Regions from separate parts of the Arthrobacter sp. 2MCAF15 genome, predicted to be linked through region 3. Evidence: predicted binding sites of a transcription regulator. Region 3 holds the regulator's gene; each other region holds the start of a gene.
The links. Region 3 encodes LexA, which represses DNA repair genes until DNA is damaged. Its sites were predicted from a motif close to TCGAACANNTGTTCGA; they were not measured.
Positions count from the first base shown of each region.

Region 1: a site for LexA is predicted at 4,701-4,716, ahead of ruvA (Holliday junction branch migration protein RuvA). Genes of this name have one in related genera too.
Region 2: a site for LexA is predicted at 2,133-2,148, ahead of AB4089_RS09680 (DUF6504 family protein). Genes of this name have one in related genera too.

Region 1 is NZ_JBFRGZ010000006.1:192,467-199,079, reverse strand. Features, by position in the region: gene AB4089_RS09635 (GNAT family N-acetyltransferase) at 1-397, opposite strand, end outside; gene AB4089_RS09630 (type 1 glutamine amidotransferase) at 403-1,200, opposite strand; gene AB4089_RS09625 (MurT ligase domain-containing protein) at 1,197-2,486, opposite strand; gene pdxT (pyridoxal 5'-phosphate synthase glutaminase subunit PdxT) at 2,590-3,291, shown strand; gene AB4089_RS09615 (YebC/PmpR family DNA-binding transcriptional regulator) at 3,295-4,050, shown strand; gene ruvC (crossover junction endodeoxyribonuclease RuvC) at 4,085-4,663, shown strand; gene ruvA (Holliday junction branch migration protein RuvA) at 4,770-5,423, shown strand; gene ruvB (Holliday junction branch migration DNA helicase RuvB) at 5,416-6,564, shown strand.
Region 2 is NZ_JBFRGZ010000006.1:207,265-213,877, reverse strand. Features, by position in the region: gene AB4089_RS09690 (GMC family oxidoreductase) at 1-1,501, shown strand, start outside; gene AB4089_RS09685 (hypothetical protein) at 1,665-2,051, opposite strand; gene AB4089_RS09680 (DUF6504 family protein) at 2,272-2,607, shown strand; gene AB4089_RS09675 (DNA polymerase III subunit alpha) at 2,604-6,104, shown strand; gene thrS (threonine--tRNA ligase) at 6,211-6,613, shown strand, end outside.
Region 3 is NZ_JBFRGZ010000008.1:261,959-268,571, reverse strand. Features, by position in the region: gene hisB (imidazoleglycerol-phosphate dehydratase HisB) at 1-535, opposite strand, end outside; gene AB4089_RS11750 (histidinol-phosphate transaminase) at 607-1,725, opposite strand; gene AB4089_RS11745 (LysM peptidoglycan-binding domain-containing protein) at 1,804-2,307, opposite strand; gene lexA (transcriptional repressor LexA) at 2,711-3,460, shown strand; gene AB4089_RS11735 (ATP-dependent DNA helicase) at 3,585-5,768, opposite strand; gene hflX (GTPase HflX) at 5,761-6,613, opposite strand, start outside.

The DNA of each region.
Region 1 (6,613 bases), on a different contig from region 3:
CGTAGAGCCGCCGGGCGGGAGCGAAAAATTCCTGGCTCCCCGTCTCCAGGAACAACCGCCGGCACCCACTGTGCCGGGCCTCCGCCAGGAGATGGCGGAGCAGTGCCGAGGCAACGCCGCGCCCGCGGGCTGCTGCCGCGGTGCGCATGGACTTGATCTCGGCGTCGCCGGGAGCGAGGTGTTTCAGCGCTGCGCAGCCCAACAGCCGCGTGTCATCCCGGGCGGTCCAGAAGCTGATGCCCGGCCCGGCCAGTGCCGCGGGGTCAAGGGCGTGGACGCTCTCCGGCGGGGAGGTCGCGTACATGTCGGCGAGGTGCTCGTCCAGAAGCTGCAGGACGTCCGGACGCTCCGGGGTGTCGCGCCCGATCAGGATCGTCCCTTCGGGAGTGCCTGCCATCCGGGTCAGCGGGGCCGGCGGGCGGCATGTTCCCGCGCCAGCACAGCGTAGGAATCGTCCGGAGCGCCCGGCGTGAAGCTGCCGTACTTGCGTTCGACGGCGGTCCGGATCAGGAAGTCCGCGAGGGCCGGGTTCTTGGGCAGCAACGACCCGTGCAGGTAGCTCGCCACGATGTTGTTGTAACGGGCCCCTTCCTGGCCGTCGGTGCTGTTGTTCCCGGTGCCCTTGGAGGTGGTGCCGAGCGGTTGGACGCCGGGTCCCAGCGTGGTCTGCCCGCTGTGGTTCTCATAGCCCAGGATGCTGCCGAACTCGGGGGAGGAGACGGTGACGTTGCCGATCAGGCGCTCGTCGGTGCCGTGGGTCTCCACGTCCAGGATGCCGATGCCCGGCAGGACCGAGCCGAGCCGGGTCTTGAAGAACTTCCCGAAGAGCTGGTACAGCCCGCAAATCACGAGCATCGGCGTGCCGTCATCCGCAAGCTGCCTCAGCGCGGACTCGCGCGAAAGGAGATCGTCCTGGATGACGAGCTGGCCGCTGTCCTGCCCGCCGCCACCGACGATGAGGTCCACCTCCGCCGGGAACTCGTCACCAACGTTGTATTCGAGCAGTTCCGGCGTGTAGCCATGCCAGCGCAGCCGCTGGGCGAGGACCAGGGCGTTGCCCCAGTCGCCGTAGATGTTCATGTCCCGCGGGTAGAGCTGCAGGACCCGGATGGTTCCCTTGCCGGGGGCCGCGGAATGTTCGGGCGGCAGCTCGTGCCCGAAGGAGGGCTCGTGCGGGGCTTCGGGGGACCGGGGGGTCATGAGACCACCTCCACTGTGGTGATTTTGGACAGCTCGCGACGGATGGCGAGCATGGCCGTGTAGGTGCAGAAGATCCTCTTTGGCTTGCCCTGGCCGCCGCGGATGAAGGCCGCCAGCGCCGGCGCGATCTCGGTGTCGACGGCGCCGATGGCGACGTCGTCGTACTGCAGCCGCAGCGCCATGTCGTAGGCGCGGGAACCGGTGAGCTGGTCCACGCCGTCGTCGCGAAGGGTGTCGAATTCGACGTCCCAGAGCCAGGACATGTCCCGGCCGTCCGCGTAGTTGTCGTTGATCGCGATCATCGTGGCGTATCCGGCGGCCGGGAAGGATTTCAGGCCGAGCCGGAAGCCGCTGGGGTTCTTGACCAGCACCAGTTCCAGCGGCAGGCCGTCGACCACCAGGCTTTCGCCGCGGCCGAACGCCGGAGCCACCTTGGACAGGGCCGTGAGCAGGCCCGCCTGGTCGGTGCCCGTGCCGCGGGCACCAGAGATCGCCCGCGCCAGGGTCAGTGCGGCGGCGGCGTTGAAGATGTTGTAGACACCGCGCAACTTCATGGCCGTGGTGACCGTCGCGCCGTCGTACTCGAAATCGGCGTCATCGGCGCCCACGCGGCGCAGCACGACGTCGGCGTCCGCCCGGGCAGGGGCTGCCGGCACCGGGCTCCCCGGCGCCGCGCGCATGTCGTCATCGTTGGGGAAGGTGCTCAGCAGCGAATCGTCCAGCCCGAAGTAGAGCACCTCGGGACCGTCCAGGGTCTGGGCGATCCGGGCGACGCGGGGGTCTTCCCGGTTCAGGACCACGGTCCCGGTGGTCTTGGACGCGATGTGCTGGAGCAGGTCGGCGGTCTTGTCGATCTCGCCGAAACGGTCCAGCTGGTCGCGGAGGACGTTGAGCAGGAGGCTGTAGCGCGGCGGGACCTTGTTGACGAAGTGCACCGCATGCGCCTCGTCCAGTTCCAGGACCGCGACGTCGGCATCGAGCCGGCCGCGCCAGTCCACCTCGCCCAGGAGCGCCGCGGCGACGCCGCGGGTGAAGTTGCTCCCGGTACGGTTGGTGAAGACCTTCAGCCCCTGGCTCTCGAGCAGCTCCACCACCATTTTCGTGGTGGTCGTCTTTCCGTTCGTGCCACTGACGACGGCGACCCCCAGCGGCAGCTCGGACAGTGTCCGCTGCATGAAACCGGGATCGATTTTTTCGACCACAAGCCCGGGAAGGGCCGAGCCTCCGCCCCTGAGCCGGGAGACCCGGCGGACGAGCTTGCCGAGCGGAACGCTGAAGTAAAGCATGCTCTGTAATATATCCCAGCAGAGGCATGGAACCCGGACGCAGGGGGCCCGTGCAGGCGACCTCCATGCGTACCGCGCGGGCGCAGAGCATTATGCTGTGGGGATGACCACCCCCTCTTTCCTCCCTGAATCCCGCGTGGGTTCGGGTCTCCGGATCGGCGTCCTGGCGCTCCAGGGCGATTTCCGGGAGCATCTGCACGCCGTCGAAGCCGCCGGTGCAACCGGCGTCGGGATCCGACGCCCCGCCGAACTTGACGGCCTGGACGGCCTGATCATCCCCGGCGGCGAATCGACCACGATCGACAAGCTCTCCAGGATCTTCGGCCTCCGGGATCCGCTGCGCAAACACATCCAGGCTGGCCTGCCCGTCTACGGCTCGTGCGCCGGCATGATCCTGCTGGCGGACGAGATCGCGGACGCGGCCACGGACCTTGCCGGCAACCCGCAGCAGACGTTCGGCGGGCTGGACATCACCGTGCGCCGCAACGCCTTTGGCCGGCAGCGCGAGTCCTTCGAGACGGACCTTGACTTCCGGGGGCTCGGCTTCAGCGCCGACGCCGGCGTCGTGGCGCCTGTCCATGCCGTCTTCATCCGTGGGCCGTGGGTGGAGCGCGTCGGCGACGGCGTGGAGGTCCTCGCCCAGGTGGAACCGTCCAAAGCCGGCCACCCCGAATCATTGGACGGGACGGCTAGAATTGTTGCTGTGCGTTCCGGCAAGCTGCTGGCCACCTCCTTCCACCCGGAAGTGACGGGGGAAAAGCGCGTGCATGAACTGTTTATTCGAATGATCAGAGGAGAAGCGTAAAGCATGTCAGGCCACTCCAAATGGGCGACGACCAAGCATAAGAAGGCCATCCTTGATAGCCGCCGGGCCAAGTCGTTCGCCAAGCTGATCAAGAACATCGAAGTCGCCGCGCGCATGGGCGGCCCGGACCTTTCCGGCAACCCGAGCCTGGAACTTGCTGTCACCAAGGCCAAGAAGACCTCGGTGCCCGCGGACAACATCGACCGCGCCATCAAGCGCGGCGCCGGCCTCACCGGCGAGGTCGTCGACTACACCGAGATCATGTACGAATGCCGCGGCCCGCAGGGGTCCGCGCTGCTGATCGAGTGCCTCACGGACAACAAGAACCGTGCCGCCTCCGAGGTCCGGCTCGCCATCTCCCGCAACGGCGGCACGATCGCCGATCCCGGTTCGGTCAGCTACCTCTTCAGCCGCAAGGGCGTCGTGTCCCTGCCCAAGAACGGCTTGAGCGAGGACGACGTCCTGATGGCAGTGCTCGACGCCGGCGCCGAGGAAGTCAAGGACAACGGAGACACCTTCGAGATCCACTCGGAGCCGACCGACCTCCAGGCCATCCGCGATGCGCTCAAGGAAGCCGGAATTGACTACGACACCGATGAGGCCGAGTTCGTGCCGTCCATGCAGGTGCCGCTGGACCTCGATGCCGCCAAGAAGTTCATGAAGCTCGTGGACGCCCTGGAAGAGCTCGACGACGTCCAGAACGTCTACAGCAACGCCGACCTCAGCGACGAAGTGCAGGCCGCACTGGAAGCCGAGTGACACGCTCACCTAGCCGTGATTTTGAGGCCCGGTCTTGACCCTGCGCGTCCTGGGGGTTGACCCGGGCCTCACCCGTTGCGGGATCGGCGTCGTCGACGTCGAAAAGAACCGGCGGGCCACCATGGTGGCCTTCGGCGTCGTGGGAACCTCCCCCGAGGAGAGCCTGGACCAGCGGCTGCTGGTCATTGCCACGTCCATTGATGAATGGCTGGACAAGTACGAACCCCACGTCCTCGCCGTGGAGCGGGTGTTTTCCCAGCTCAACGTCAGCACGGTCATGGGGGTGGCGCAGGCCTCTGGCGTGGTGATTGCCGCCGCCGCGCGCCGCGGCATCCCGGTGGCGCTGCACACCCCGTCCGAGGTCAAGGCCGCGGTCACTGGCAGTGGAACATCAAACAAGGACGCCGTGACCAAACTGGTAACGAAGATCCTCCGGCTGGATGCGCCACCGCGCCCGGCCGACGCCGCCGACGCCCTGGCACTGGCAATCACCCACGCCTGGCGGGCCGGCAGCGGCGCCGCTGTGTCGACGACGGGGCCGGGCAGCCAGTCGCTCACGCCGGCCCAGCGGGCATGGGCGGACGCGGAGGCAAAAGCGCGCCGTGCGCGCTAAATGTCCGCCTGTGCCGCCGCTGGGCTTGGTAGGGTATTCGTAGATATGTTCGGATAGCCGGCTTGCCATCTGTGTTTTGGCCGGCTGCAGACCCAGGAGCCCGGCCTTGATTAGTTTTCTTCGCGGAACCGTTGCGCATGTTGGCCTGTCCTCCGCCGTGATCGACCTCAACGGTGCGGGCATGAGCGTCAATGCCACGCCGCAGACCCTCAGCGGGCTCCGGGTGGGCGAGGAGGGGAAGCTCTTCACCTCGCTGATCGTGCGGGAGGACTCGCTGACCCTGTTCGGCTTCGGCAGCGACGACGAGCGCGAAGTGTTTGACGTGCTGCTCAGCGTCAGCGGTGTCGGTCCCCGCCTCGCCCTGGCTGTGCTTGCCGTCCACGAACCGGAAGCCATTCGGGTGGCCGCCCACTCCGGCGACGGCAAGGCCTTCACGAAGGTCCCCGGAATCGGGCCGAAGGTGGCCGGCCGGATCGTGCTGGAGCTCGCCGGCAAACTCGTCCCGCACGGCACTGCGGGTGCGCCCGGCGCGCCGCTCCCCTTGGCTTCCGCGGAATCCGTTTGGAAGCCGCAGGTTGTCGCCGCGATGACCAGCCTTGGCTGGTCCGAAAAGGATGCCACCGCCAGCATCGAGAAATCCCTGGCCGATTCCCCGGACCTGGCCGAGAACGGCAACGTGGCCGAAATCCTCCGCGCAACCCTGCGGTGGCTGGGCCAGGACGGCGCCCGCGCCGGTAACCGGGTAGGCGCGCGTGGCTGAGCAGTCGATCGTCGCCGGGGGAGAGGAGCCGGAGGAGCGCGTCATCGAAGCCGCACTCCGGCCCAAGAACCTGCACGACTTCGTGGGCCAGCACCGGGTCCGCAAGCAGCTTTCCCTCGTCCTGGAGGCCTCACGCATGCGCGGCCGCAGCGCAGACCACGTGCTGCTCTCCGGCCCTCCCGGCCTGGGCAAGACGACGCTGTCCATGATCATCGCAGCCGAAATGAACGTCCCGCTGCGGATCAGCAGTGGCCCGGCCATCCAGCATGCGGGCGACCTCGCAGCCATCCTGTCCTCCCTTTCGGAGGGTGAGGTCCTGTTCCTGGACGAAATCCACCGCATGTCCAGGCCGGCTGAGGAAATGCTGTACATGGCGATGGAGGACTTCCGCGTCGACATCGTCGTCGGCAAGGGCGCCGGCGCCACGGCCATCCCGCTGGAATTGCCGCCCTTCACGCTGGTGGGCGCCACCACGCGGGCCGGCCTGCTCCCCGGGCCGCTGCGGGACCGGTTCGGTTTCACCGGCCACTTGGAGTTTTACTCCGTGGAGGAGCTGGAACTGGTCCTGCGCCGTTCGGCCGGCCTCCTGGACCTGAAGGTCAATTCGGCGGGATTCAGCGAGATCGCCGGACGCTCCCGGGGCACGCCGCGCATCGCCAACCGGCTCCTGCGCCGGGTCCGGGACTGGGCGCTCGTGCACGGTATCGAGCAAATTGATGCCCGGGCGGCGTCCGCGGCACTGGACATGTATGAGGTAGACAAGCGCGGCCTGGACCGGCTGGACCGTGCAGTCCTCGAAGCCCTTATCACGAAATTCGGCGGTGGGCCCGTGGGCCTGTCCACCCTCGCGATCGCCGTCGGTGAGGAAACGGAGACCGTGGAAACGGTCGCCGAGCCTTACCTGGTGCGTGAAGGGCTGCTGGGCCGGACCCCGCGGGGCCGCATTGCCCTGGCGCCGGCGTGGACCCATTTGGGCTTCGCCGTTCCGGCCGGCGTCTTCGGGCAGGATCCGCTGGAGTTGTTCCAGGCCGATGAGCTGGGCGGGGACCCGGAGGGTGAGCCCAGCGAGGGCCAGCCGGGCGGGTCCGGCGGCGATCTCGGTGAAGAAACCAGTCCCCAGTGGATCCGAAACGGCCGCTAGCACGTTTCCTTCAGCTTTTCCCTTTAGACTGGAATGACGCTCGGCACGT
Region 2 (6,613 bases), on a different contig from region 3:
GTATGACGTGGCCGTGGTGGGTGCGGGCAGTGCAGGCTGCGTGTTGGCTTCGCGGCTCAGCGAGGACGCCGACCGCGAGGTGGTGCTGTTCGAAGCGGGGCCGGACTACCCGGCGGCGAGGCTTCCGGCCGACCTCGCGGACGGCATCCATGGCACCAGCACGGCCTCGCACGACTGGGGGCTACATGGAACAGGCGTCGCCGGAGGTCCGCCGTTGGACCTTCCACAGGGGCGGGTGACCGGGGGTTCGTCGGCCGTCAATGCCACCTTCGCCCTGCGCGGGCATCCGGCCGATTACGACGGCTGGGCATTGCCGGGATGGACTTTCGCGGACGTGCTGCCCTCTTTCCTCCGCCTTGAGCATGACCAGGACTTCGGGTCGTCGCCCTATCACGGGACGGACGGCCCAGTGCCGATCCGCCGCTATCAGGGGGACGAACAGTCCGAGCTCACGCTTGCGATGGAGGACGCCATCGCGGAGGTTGGGATCCCGCGAATTCCAGACCACAACGCCCCGGGGGCTGTCGGTCTCTCGGCGCTGCCAGTCAACTGTGTGCGAGGCCTCCGGGTCAGTACGGCGCTGGCCTTTCTGGATCCCGTCCGCTCCCGGCCCAACCTGACGATCCGCGCGACCTGTCCGATCGCCGAGGTCGTGCTACGTCGCGGGCGTGCGATAGGTGTCCGGTCCTCCGAGGGCGAGATCATCGCGGCCGATGAGGTAATTGTCTGCGCTGGCGCCTACCACTCGCCCGCGCTGCTCATCCGCTCTGGCATCGGCCCCGCCGCGGACGTAGCCGCATTGGGCAGGCCCGTCACGATCGACCTGCCGGGTGTGGGGACGAATCTCGCCGACCACCCGTGGGTGGCAATCGACCTGCCCTGTCTCCAACCACTCGGAGACCCTCCGATCTTCCAGATGCTGGCGACAGCCCGGAGCAGCCGGAGTTCCGCGGCGGATCCTCCGGATCTCCAGCTCATGGTCTGCGGACCGTACCGGCTCGGGGACGGGTACCGCTGCATGCTCGCCGCGGCGTTGTTGAAGCCGGCGTCGCGCGGCGAGGTGCGGGTGCTCACACTCGACCCGACTGCCGCACCGGCCATCGACCTCGGGTACTTCCGCAATCCGGTGGACATCGATCGATTGGTGGAGGGCCTGCAGCTCGCGGACGCCGCCGTGGCCCACCCTCATCTGACCCGGATCACTGGCGGTTCCCGGCTCGCGCCCCAGAAGGACCTGGTGGCCGACGCCGTCGCCGTTCGCACCTGGATCAAGGCCACGGCCACGACTTACCACCACCCCGTGGGTACCTGTGCGATGGGAACGGACCCCCGGGCCGGCGCTGTGGTCGACACCTCGGGACGGGTGTACGGAGTGCCGGGCCTCTCGGTAGTCGACGCCTCGATCCTTCCTGAACCGCCGTCGGCTAACATCAACATCCCCACGATCATGGTCGCCGAGCACATCGCGGCCCGGCGTCGAGGGGTCGGGGCGGGATCCTGAGGCGGGTAAGGGGGTATGCCACATTCGTCGGCATTGTCTCCGCAGACGTCGGGAAAGCGGCCGAAAGCGTGCCGCCACGGCTTCGAGTGCAACAGATTTCTGTTGGACGGACTAAGGCCCGCGCAGCCGCCACTTCCGCACGGCCGGGGTCGGTTCCTGCCGGCTAGAGGGCCTCTTCGACAGGCACGTTGGCCTGGTAGTCCCGGCCGTCACAATCGCTGAAGGCGGTCATGAGGTGGCCCTTGGGCAGGCCCAGCACAGTCGCGATGGGGAAGTTTCCGGTGATGGTGTTTCCTGAGTGTTCCACGCCTTTGAGGTCGAAGTTCTCTTCCGTGCCGTCATGATTGAAGAAGTAGAAGGAGACCGCCTCGCCGTTCATGAACTCAATACCCAGTCTGCGTTGATGGGAGTAGTCCGGCTCGGCTGCCAGCAGGCCCACCACGTAGGCGCCTTGCCCCGGGATATTGCCGTCTATATCGAAGGTCGCCACCAAGGTTGAATTCTTGGCGGCGACCTTTACGTGCTTCAGGAGTGCGATATGGGAGCTCATGGCTCAATCCTGCTACCTGTGCCATCGTCCGTCCACCCCCGATCTGGGTTTTGTCGCCTCTTCGACGTAGACTGATTTTATTCGAAGATATGTTCGAATAAATTCAGATTCGAATCAATGCAGAAGCGCTGGACCTTGAAGTAGCTGGAACTTGAAGTAGACGTGGAAAGTCGAAGCGGGGACTGGGCCGGCTCCAGCCCGGACTGGGTCGGGAGGCAACGTGGGCATGTTCAGCGAGTCTGTGGATGTCGCCTGCACGCCCTCAGGCCAGCCCCTGCGCCTCGACTGGGCCGGACGTCGCTACACGGTCTGCGCCGAACCTGTCCGCTGGTTTGAACGCCGCCAGTGGTGGGCGGAAGAAAGCCGGGCGCCGCTCGGGAGCGGGCCGGGACTGGTGGATCACGAGATCTGGCGCGTCCAGGTCCGTGCCGCCGGTGACCACGCCGCGGCCTCCACCCTCACCCTTGACCTGACCCGGCATATCGGCAGCGGCCGCTGGCGGCTCCTGAGGATCCACGACGCGCTGCAGCCCCTCCGGAAGCCCGAGACGGCATGAGCTTCACCCATCTGCACGTCTCCACCGCCTTCAGCGCCCACTATGGCGTCTCCTGGCCGGATGAGCTGGCCGCCGCGGCCGCCGCCGACGGCGCCACTGCCCTGGCCTGCACGGACCGCGACGGGCTCTACGGAACCGTCAAGCACCTGAAGGCGTGCATGGCCGCCGGCCTGGATGCGATCGTCGGCGTGGACCTCGCGGTCTTTGACGACGACGGCGACCTCCGCACCCAGCTCGGGGGACGCGTCGTCGTGCTGGCGCACGGGCACAACAACGGCGCAGGCTACAGGGCGCTGTGCCGTCTGATCTCCGACGCCCATGCCCGCACCACGGGCAAGGCCGGGGGAGCAGTACCGGTGGCCGTCACCCGGGCGGAACTGGCCTCCCGCACCCTGCACCCGGAAACCTTGCAGCCGGTCCTGACGGTGCTGATCGGCCCGGACTCCGACGTCGGCCGTGCCATGGGCGGCCGGCGGTACCTGCGGCCCCGCACCCTGTTCAAACGCTGGCTGGATGCCATGCCTCCCGGAACGCTCGCCGCGGAAGCAGTGTCCCAGCTCAGCCCGCCCGGGGAACCCATGAGCACCGCCCACGCGGTGCGCATGCTGAAGCTCGCGGCAGAACACGGGGTGCCCGCCGTGCTGAGCAACGCCGTGCGGTATGTGGCCGAGGACGGCGCGGCGACCGCCGATGTGCTGGACTCGGCCCGGACGCTCAAATCACTCCCCGAGCTCTCCGCCGCCCCTCTGCTGCAGCCCAACGGGCAGGGCTGGCTCAAATCGGCGGCCCAGATGCTGCAGCTGGGCAAGGAGATCATCCATGCCGCCGGCTACGGCACTGCGGACCTCAAACGGCTACTCGCCCAGACCGAGGCGCTCGCGGACCGCTGCCGCATGGATCCCGTGGCAGACATGGGCTGGAAACAGCCCGTGGTTCCGGAAGCCTCCGTGATCGGGATCGACGGCGACGCGCTCGCAGAGCTGACCCTGCGCTGTGAGTCCGGCATCGGCCGCCGTTTCCCGGGAATTTCCGGGCGGCAGGAACAACAGATGCGGACCCGGCTGGCGCACGAGCTCCGGATTATCGACTCGCTGGGGTTCGCCTCCTACTTCCTGACCGTCGCAGAGGTCTCCCGGATGATCCTGGACTTGGGCGTCCGGGCGGCCGCCCGCGGTTCCGGCGCCTCCAGCCTGGTCAACTACCTGATCGACGTCAGCCAGGTGAACCCGCTCCAGCACGACCTCATCTTTGAACGTTTCCTTTCCCGCGACCGCGCCACCCTGCCCGACATCGACATCGACGTCGAAAGCGCAGAACGGCACAACGTCTACCGGAAGATCTTTGAACGCTTCGGCGCCGAGCGCGTCACGCTGATGAGCATGCAGAACGGCTACCGCGCTCGCGGTGCCGTGCGCGACGCCGGCCTGGCCCTGGGCATGGACGACGGCGAGGTCGGGGAGATTGCCAAGCAGCTGTGGCGGTTCTCTGCAAGGCACTTCCGTGAAGCCCTCGTGGAGAAACCCGAACTGAAGGAGTTTGCGGACCGGGTGGAGCAGCGCGGCTTCACCGAAAACCAGCAGCTGGACCTGCTGGTGGACCTCACGGAACGGCTGGACCGTCTGCCCCGCCACATCTCCATGCACCCGTGCGGGGTCATCCTCGGCGATGCCACCCTGCTGGACCGCACCCCCGTGCAGCCCAGCGGCCTTGGCCTGCCCATGAGCCAGTTCGACAAGCACGACATGGACCCCATGGGCATGCTCAAACTCGATGTCCTGGGCGTCCGGATGCAGAGCGCCATGGCTTTTGCCGTCCGGGAAGTCATCCGGCTCCACCCCTCCAAGGCCGAGGTGGTTGCCGCCGGCGCACATCCGGCAGGCGCGGACGGGGCCGGCCCGGATTACATCGCCGAGGACGGGCGCATCGACCTCAACGCGGTCCCGCTCGATGACGAGCCAACCTTTGAACTGATCCGCAGCACCCACACACTGGGCTGCTTCCAGATCGAATCCCCGGGCCAGCGCGAACTGATCGGGAAGATGGCGCCTCGGGATTTCAACGACCTCATCATTGACATATCGCTGTTCCGGCCCGGCCCGATGAAATCCGACATGGTCCGGCCCTTCCTGGAGCACCGGCACGGATTCGCCCCCGAGGTCTACCCGCATCCCCACCTCAAGCCGGTCCTTAAGGAGACCCACGGGGTCACCGTTTTCCACGAACAGATCCTTAAGACCTTCGACGTGATGACCGGGTGCGGGCTGGCACGCGCGGACGAGTTCCGCCGGGCGCTGGGCAACGAGGTGCTGGAGGCCAGGGTGGAGGAGTTCTTCCGGAAGGAGGCGCGGGCACGAAACTACAGTCCCGAGGTGGTGGACAAGGTCTGGGGCACGCTGAAGGCCTTTGGCAGCTTCGGGTTCTGCAAGGCCCACGGCGCCGCGTTCGCCGTGCCCACCTACCAGTCGGCCTGGCTGAAGACGCACCACCCGGAGGCCTTTCTCGCCGGGCTCTGGGAACACGACCCCGGCATGTACCCCAAACGCCTGCTCGTGGCCGAGGCCCGCCGGCTGGGCATCCCCATCCTGCCCCTCGACATCAACCGGAGCCAGGCGGAGTACCGGGTGGAGCCGGTGGAATCCGGGCCGGACCGGGGCAGGCTGGGCATCAGGCTGAGCCTGAACGGCATCTTCGGGCTTTCCGGTGCCGAGCTGAAGCGGATTGTGGCCGGCCAGCCCTACGATTCGCTGGCAGACCTGCGCGCCCGGTCACGGCTGAGCAGGCCCAGCATCCAACGCCTTGCGCAGCTGGGCGCCTTCGATTCGCTGCATAAGGCGTCCGGGGGAGCGGCCAACAGGGCGGATCTGGTCCAGCATCTGCAGAAGCTCCAGGGCCGTTCCTCGCGGAAGGGCGTGGAGGTCATTGAAGGCCAGCTGGCGTTGCCGCTGGGGGACGTTGAACTGAAGAACCTGAAGGCGGTTCTGCCGGCGCCGAGCATGGTGGATAACGTCCGGGCTGAACTGGACCTGATGGCCGTGGACGTCACGGAGCACCTGATGACCAGCCACCGGCCGCTGCTGGACCGGCTGGGCGTCACCACCGCGGACAAGCTGCTGGGACTGCGCAACGGCACGGAGGTGCTGGTTGCCGGGGTGCGGGTGGCCACCCAGACCCCGCCCATGCGGGGCGGCCGCCGGGTGGTGTTCATCAGCGTCGACGACGGTACCGGCTGCGTGGATTCCGTCTTCTTCCACGAGGCGCAGGAGCAGTCCGGATCCCTGCTGTTCGGCACCCGGCTGCTGCTGATCCGCGGCACCACCCGCCGGACCGGGCCGCGGGGCATCAGCATCAGCGCCAGCATGGCCTGGGACCTCAGCAGAACGGAAACCCTGCCGTTCCCGGAGCCGGTGCGGGGCGCCCCTGCCTACCGCGAGCCGGAGCTGCCCGGTCCCCTGGACGGGATCAGCAGGAACCTCGCCATCACCGGGCTGGGCGGCTGAGTGGCGCGTTGGTTGGCCCCTTCGTAAACAGATAGCATGGACAAGGCTGGCTGTGGTCCCCGTACGCCACAAGCTACGAAGCCTTAACTTTGAATAGGAGACACCCGTGTCAGATGCCCAGCAGATCACCATTCTCGTCGACGGCGAAGAGACCAAGGTGACTACCGGGACCACCGGCGCGGAACTCTTCTTTGAGCGCCGCGACGTCGTTGTGGCCCGCGTTAACGGCGAGTTGAAGGACCTGGACCAGCCCCTTCCCGAGGACGCCGCGGTCGAGGGCGTCACCATCGACTCCCCGGACGGGCTGAACGTCCTGCGCCACTCCACGGCCCACGTCATGGCCCAGGCCGTGCAGCAGCTGCGCCCCGACGCGAAGCTCGGCATCGGCCCCTACATCACGGACGGCTTCTACTTCGACTTCGACGTCGCCGAACCGTTCACCCCGGAAGACCTGAAGACCCTGGAAAAGATGATGCTGAAGATCATCAACCAGAACCAGAAGTTCGTGC
Region 3 (6,613 bases):
CCTCAACGATGTGGTGGGGGTCGCGCCCGGCAGTGACGTTCATGTGCAGGCAGATCCCGGCGTGCAGCGTGATTGCTTCAAAGACGTGCCGGGTCAGGGAACCCGTGAAGTGGCCGCCGATCAGGTGGTATTCCTGGCCTGCCGGCTCCCCGGCGTGGACCAGGTAGGGACGGCCGGAGACGTCGACGACGGCCTGCGCGAGGGCCTCGTCCAGCGGAACGGTCGCTTCGCCAAACCGGCGGATCCCGGCCTTGTTGCCGAGGGCGGTCTTCAGCACCTCGCCGAAGGTGATCGCTACGTCCTCGACGGTGTGGTGGACATCGATGTGGGTGTCACCGGTGGCCTTGACGGTCATGTCAATCAACGAGTGCTTGCTGAGGGCCGTCAGCATGTGGTCATAAAACGGGACCGACGTGCTGATGTCCGAGACGCCGGTGCCGTCCAGGTTGATCTCGACCAGGACCGAGGACTCACTGGTGGTCCGTTCCATGCGTGCGGTCCGACCCTCGGCGGCGGTGGATCCTGGGTTGCTCATGTAAATGTGTCCTTTGGAAGAAGGCAGGGGTGTTGGGCGGTCTGGCGGGACGCTCGGGCTCCCCACCAAGTCTAGGCCTGCGGCTTTGCGGAGCCTGTCAGGATGCGTTCAAGGGCCTCGAGGAAGGCTGTGGTTTCCGTCTCAGTGCCGGCGGTCACGCGAAGGTGCCCTGGAATGCCGACGTCGCGGATGAGGACACCGGCCTCGAGCAGGCCTTTCCAGACCTCGTGCGGGTTCTCCAGCCCGCCGAAGAACACGTAGTTCGAATCCGAGGCGGCCGGCCGAAGGCCCAGCCGGATCAGCTCCGACACGATCCGGTCGCGCTGGCGCTTGATGTCCTCGACGTCCGCCATGAGTACCACCCGGTGGCGCAGGGCGGCCAGGGCGGTGGCCTGGGTGATGGCGGAGAGGTGGTACGGCAGGCGGACCAGGCGCAGCGCGTCCGCGACCTCCGGGGCCGCGGCCATGTAGCCAAGGCGTGCGCCGGCGAGGGCGAAGGCCTTGCTCATGGTGCGCGAGACGATGAGCCGTTCCCGGCCTGGCAGCAGCGTGAGGGCACTCGGCGTGCCGTCGTGGGCGAACTCGTGGTAGGCCTCGTCGACGATCACAATGGTCTGGCTGGCCTCACCGGCGTCGTAGACGGCCTCGACGACGTCAAGCCCAAGACCGGTACCGGTGGGGTTGTTCGGGGAGCACAGGAAGACGATGTTGGGCTGAAGCTCGCGGACCTGCCGGGCTGCCGACTCCGCGCTGAGCCCATAGTCTGCCGCGCGGGCACCGACGATGTACTCCGTGTCGGTGCCCGATGCCAGCAGCGGATACATCGAATATGTGGGAGGGAACCCGAGGGCCGTCCGGCCGGGGCCACCGAACGCCTGGAGGATCTGCTGAAGGACCTCGTTGGAGCCGTTCGCGGCCCAGATGTTCTCCGCGTCCAGGCCGTGGCCAAGATATTCGGCGAGGGCAACACGCAGTTCAGTGAACTCGCGGTCCGGATAGCGGTTCAGCCCGGCGGCGGCGGCGCTTACGGCCTCGGTAATGGCCTCGCGGACATCCGCGGGGACACCATGGGTGTTCTCGTTGACATTGAGCAGGATGGGGACGTCCAGCTGGGGCGCGCCATAGGGACGCAGGCCGCGCAGATTGTTTCGGAGGGGCAGTCGGTTGAGGCGCTCAAGCTGGTCAGTCACGTGACCAGTTTAAGTGGTAGCGGGACGGGCCCTGAAACTGTGACGCCCGCGACGGCACATGGGGCCAGGTGGATGGAGCTACTTTGACGGCACGAACAGCTGCTGGCCCGGCATCACACGCGCGGCGTCCAGGTTATTCAGCTGCACGATATCGGCAACGACATCGCGGGGGTCGCGCTCCGGGGCGACGGAGCCCGCAATGGCCCAGAGGGACTCCCCGGGCTGCACAGTCACCGAAACGGTGGGCGTCAGCGAGAGCTGGTCCGCGGAATCCGCCGCTTTCGCGGGGGCGTTGAGGAATCCGCTGAACGAGAGGATGAGCGCCGCCAGCAGGATCAGGGGGACGCCAAAGAAAACGAAACGTCCGCGACGGGTGAGCCGCAGCGGCGGCTGCTTCCGGCTTACCGAAGTAACGGCACTCAGGCCCTGCACCGCGGCCGGTGCCGCGGAAGGCCGCCGGCCGGCGCCGATCGGGTACACGTTGCCGTGGCTGCCGTGACCAGTGACGTTGCGACCCGCACGGCGCTGCTGATTCGTGACGCCATGAACAAAAGTGCTGTGAAACGCGCTTGAAGCTGACATGAACTGAGCCCTCCTGGACCTTACGGTGCCGCCCGACGTATTCCGCGTACTCGCCGCCAACCGACCGAAACCTTCGAACATAGAACCGAACATTGCCTCCGGAGCCGGAGCTCTGAAATCGAACACATATTCGAACCTTGCTTGTTCTGTTTTAGCACTTACTAACGAACGATGTCGAGACTCGCTAGAACAAATGTTTGAAAAAGCCTTGCAGCTGGCCTATTTTTGAGGGACAGGACAACCACTTGTGACTCGAACATTTGCGACTCGAACTTTTTACGACTCGAACATCGCCGGTTGATTCGAACATTGGTAGTTGATCAGCAGGGTCTGACATTTTCAGGCCGGAAGTTCCCGGTGACCAGACATGGCGGCCGGGCGGAACGGAAAGGCATTGGCGAACATGGCAGCACAAGCCACCGGCGGCAGGGCCTCCTCGCGGAGCCCACAACCCGCACGGGCCCCCAAAAGCCTCACCGTCCGGCAGAAGAAAATTCTGGAAACCATTCAGCGCTCCGTCACGGACAACGGCTACCCGCCCTCCATGCGCGAGATCGGTGACACCGTCGGCCTAGCTAGCCTGTCCAGCGTGACCCACCAGCTCTCCCAGCTCGAAAAGCTTGGCTACCTGCGGCGCGACCCCAAGCGTCCCCGGGCCATGGAAGTACTCATGCCGCTGACCTTGGATGAGGGGACCACGGCGATTTCGGGGGTCGAGAAGTCCAGCGGCCTGCGGGCCGTCGGCGGCCTCTCGGTCACCGAACTCGCCAGCGCCACCGACACGGCAATGGTGCCGTTCGTCGGACGCATCGCCGCCGGCGGGCCGATCCTCGCGGACCAGGTGGTGGAAGACGTCATGCCGCTGCCCCGGCAGCTCGTGGGCCATGGCGAACTCTTCATGCTCAAGGTCGCCGGCGACTCGATGATCGATGCCGCCATCTGCGACGGCGACTGGGTGGTTGTCCGCCGCCAGGGCGATGCCGTGAATGGCGACATCGTGGCCGCACTGCTGGACGACGAAGCCACGGTCAAGACCTTCCGCCAGCGGGACGGCCACACCTGGCTGCTGCCGCAGAACACCCAGTACGAACCCATCCTGGGCGACCACGCCGTCATCATGGGCAAAGTCGTCTCGGTTCTCCGCTCCCTCTGACGGCTGCGGCCGGGGTCATCCCGGATTACGTACGCCCAAAGAACATGTGCACCCAAAGCAAGGTCCCCGCCGGCAATCCGGACGGGGACCTTTGCGATTCCTGGTCTGCTGGCTGCGCGGCCGCCTACTTGGCGGCCTGTGCCGACTCTTTGGCGAGCCGTTCGAGGGCCGCCATGGCAATGGCGGAATCGGTGGTCGGCCAGAACGGCGGCAGCGCGGCACGCAGGAATCCGCCGTAGCGCTCGGTGGACAGCCGCGAATCCAGTACGGCCACCACGCCTTTGTCCGACGTCGAGCGGATCAGCCGGCCTGCGCCCTGCGCGAGGCGGATCGCGGCGTGTGTGGCGGAGACGGACATGAAGCCGTTGCCGCCGGCTTGGGCGACGGCCCGGGAGCGGGCCGTCATCAGCGGATCGTCCGGCCGCGGGAAGGGAATCCGGTCAATGACCACCAGCCGGCAGGACACGCCAGGGACGTCGACGCCCTGCCAGAGGGACATGGTTCCGAACAGGCACGTGTCCGGTTCGTCGGCGAACTGGCGCACGAGTGCGGTCATGGTCGACTCCCCCTGGCACAGGATGCTCATGCCCAGCCGGGGCCGCATGGCCTCGGCTGCGTCCTCGGCCGCGCGCCGTGAGGAAAACAGGCACAGGGCACCGCCGCCGGACGCGCGGATCAGCTTCTCTAGTTCGTCCAGCGCTTCAGGGGATGTCCCGCGACCGGGTTTGGGCAGGTGCCGGGCGACATAGAGGATGCCCTGCTTCGGATAGTCGAAGGGCGATCCGACGTCGACGCCGGTCCAGCTGGGGGCGCCGTTGCCGACCAGGCCCAGGCCGCCGGCGGCAGGCTCGAAGGCTGCGCCGATGGCGAGGGTGGCCGAGGTCAGGATGACGGTGTGCTCGGCGAACAGGCCCTCACGCAAACGCCCCGCGACGCTCAACGGGGCCACGTTGATCAACGCCGGCGCGCTCTCGTCGGGCTGTGAGAAGCCCTGTGCCGGGTCGAAGCTGCTGTTGCGGGAGAACCACACGACCTCGCGGTTTTCGCGCGCGGCCAGGAGTCGTTCGCAGAGTTCCAGGATCACCATCAGGCGTGAGCGGGCGAGCTGGCGCCCGCCGTCGGCCGTCGTGGAACTGTCCCCCTTCGAGTCGGACAGTGCGGCGCGGCAGGCGTCGCGCAGCTGGTCGATGCAGTCCAGCTGTTCGGAGTTCAGGCCGTTGGGCATCAAGCCGCTGGGGACGCCGTCGATGGCCAGTTCCAGGTGGGCGGCGGCATTGTTCAGGGCGTCCACGGTAATGCCCGTGTGCTTTCGGGCCCCGGATGCTGCGGCGTGCACCATCGCCGCGGAGAGTTGGCCGGAGACCGCGCCCGTGACCCGGTCCTGAAGTTCGTGCGCCTCGTCCACCACCACCACGTCGTACTCGGGCAGCACCGCAAGGCCTTCGAAGGCGCTCACGGCGAGCATGGCGTGGTTGGTGACCACGACGTCGGCGTCGGCAGCGTTCTGCCGTGCCAGTTCGCTGAAGCATTCGGCCGCGAGCGGGCATTTCTGCGCGCCCAGGCACTCCATGGAGGTGACCGAGACCTGACGCCAGGCCCGGTCCGTGACGCCGGGCATGAGCTCGTCGCGGTCCCCCGTGGCCGTCTCCTCGGCCCACTCACGCAAGCGGACGACTTCTTTGCCCAGCTGGGAGGACGGCCCGCCAAGTGCCGCCGCGAAGTGCGGAACGCTGGTGTCCTCGCCGAGGGAAAACAGCTGGCCCTCGGACGGTTCTTCGGACGGGAAGCCGCCCTCGAGCTTGTGCCGGCACACATAGTTGGACCGGCCCTTCACCAGGGCGACCTTCACGGGCCGCTCCAGGGCGGGCGTAATGTTCTTGAGCAGCCTGGGCAGGTCCCGCCCGACAATCTGCGTCTGCAGCGCCAGGGTCGCGGTGGAGACCAGGGTGGGCTTGTTGCTGGTCAGCGAATGGGCGATCAGCGGAATCAGGTACGCCAGCGACTTTCCGGTGCCGGTTCCGGCCTGGACCAGCAGGTGGTCGCCGCTGTCAATTGCGCGCACCACCTGCCGGGCCATTTCGTGCTGGCCATCGCGGCTCTGGCCGCCCATGCCGGACACGGCACGGTCGAGCAGTTTGATGACAAACTCCTCACCGGCCGCGCCCTCGGTCGCATCCCCGTCGGCGTCGTCCGCGCCATCGGTTGCGTCGGCCGAACGTGCCAATCCGGCGTCGTCAGGTTCCGCGCCATCGGTTGCGTCAGCGTCCGCAGCTTCAGCGTCAGCCCTGGTCACCGCGGCCTCAGTCATTGCTGATGAAGGGATCCAGTTCAGCGGCGAGTCCTTCGCGCACCATCACCACGGCCCGCGTACCCGTTTCCTCGTGGTCGAGGCTGAGGATCTCGGCGTCGGTCTCGTGGAGCTTGCTGAGCAGGTCCCCTCGGTTGTACGGGATCAGCAGTTCAAGCTTCACGCTGGGCCGCGGAATGCCGTCGCTGATGGCCTTGAGCAGCTCCGGAATACCTTCACCGGTGCGGGCCGAGACCACCACGTGGCGCGGTTCGCGCTGCTTGAGCCGCTCGACCACGAACGGGTCCGCGGCGTCGGCCTTGTTCAGCACGATGATTTCCGGAACCTTGCGCGCATCGACCTCGCTGAAGACGCTCCGGACGGCCGCGATCTGGCCCTCCGGGTCCGGGTGCGACACGTCCACGACGTGCAGGATCAGGTCCGAGTCGGCCACCTCTTCCAGCGTGGAACGGAACGCCTCCACGAGCTGGGTGGGCAGTGATCGGACGAATCCCACGGTGTCCGCCAGGGTGTAGCCCAGCCCGTCGGCCGTTTCGGCCTTGCGGACGGTGGGGTCCAGGGTGGCGAACAGGGCGTTTTCCACCAGCACCCCGGCGTCGGTCAGTCGGTTCAGCAGCGAGGACTTCCCGGCGTTCGTGTACCCGGCGATCGCTACCGAGGGGACGGCATTACGACGGCGGTTGGCCCGCTTCGTTTCCCGGGCCGGCTTCATGGCGGCGATTTCGCGCCGCAGCTTGGCCATCCGGGTGCGGATCCGGCGGCGGTCCAGTTCGATCTTGGTTTCACCGGGACCACGCGAGCCCATGCCGGCGCCGGCGCCGCCCACCTGGCCACCGGCCTGGCGG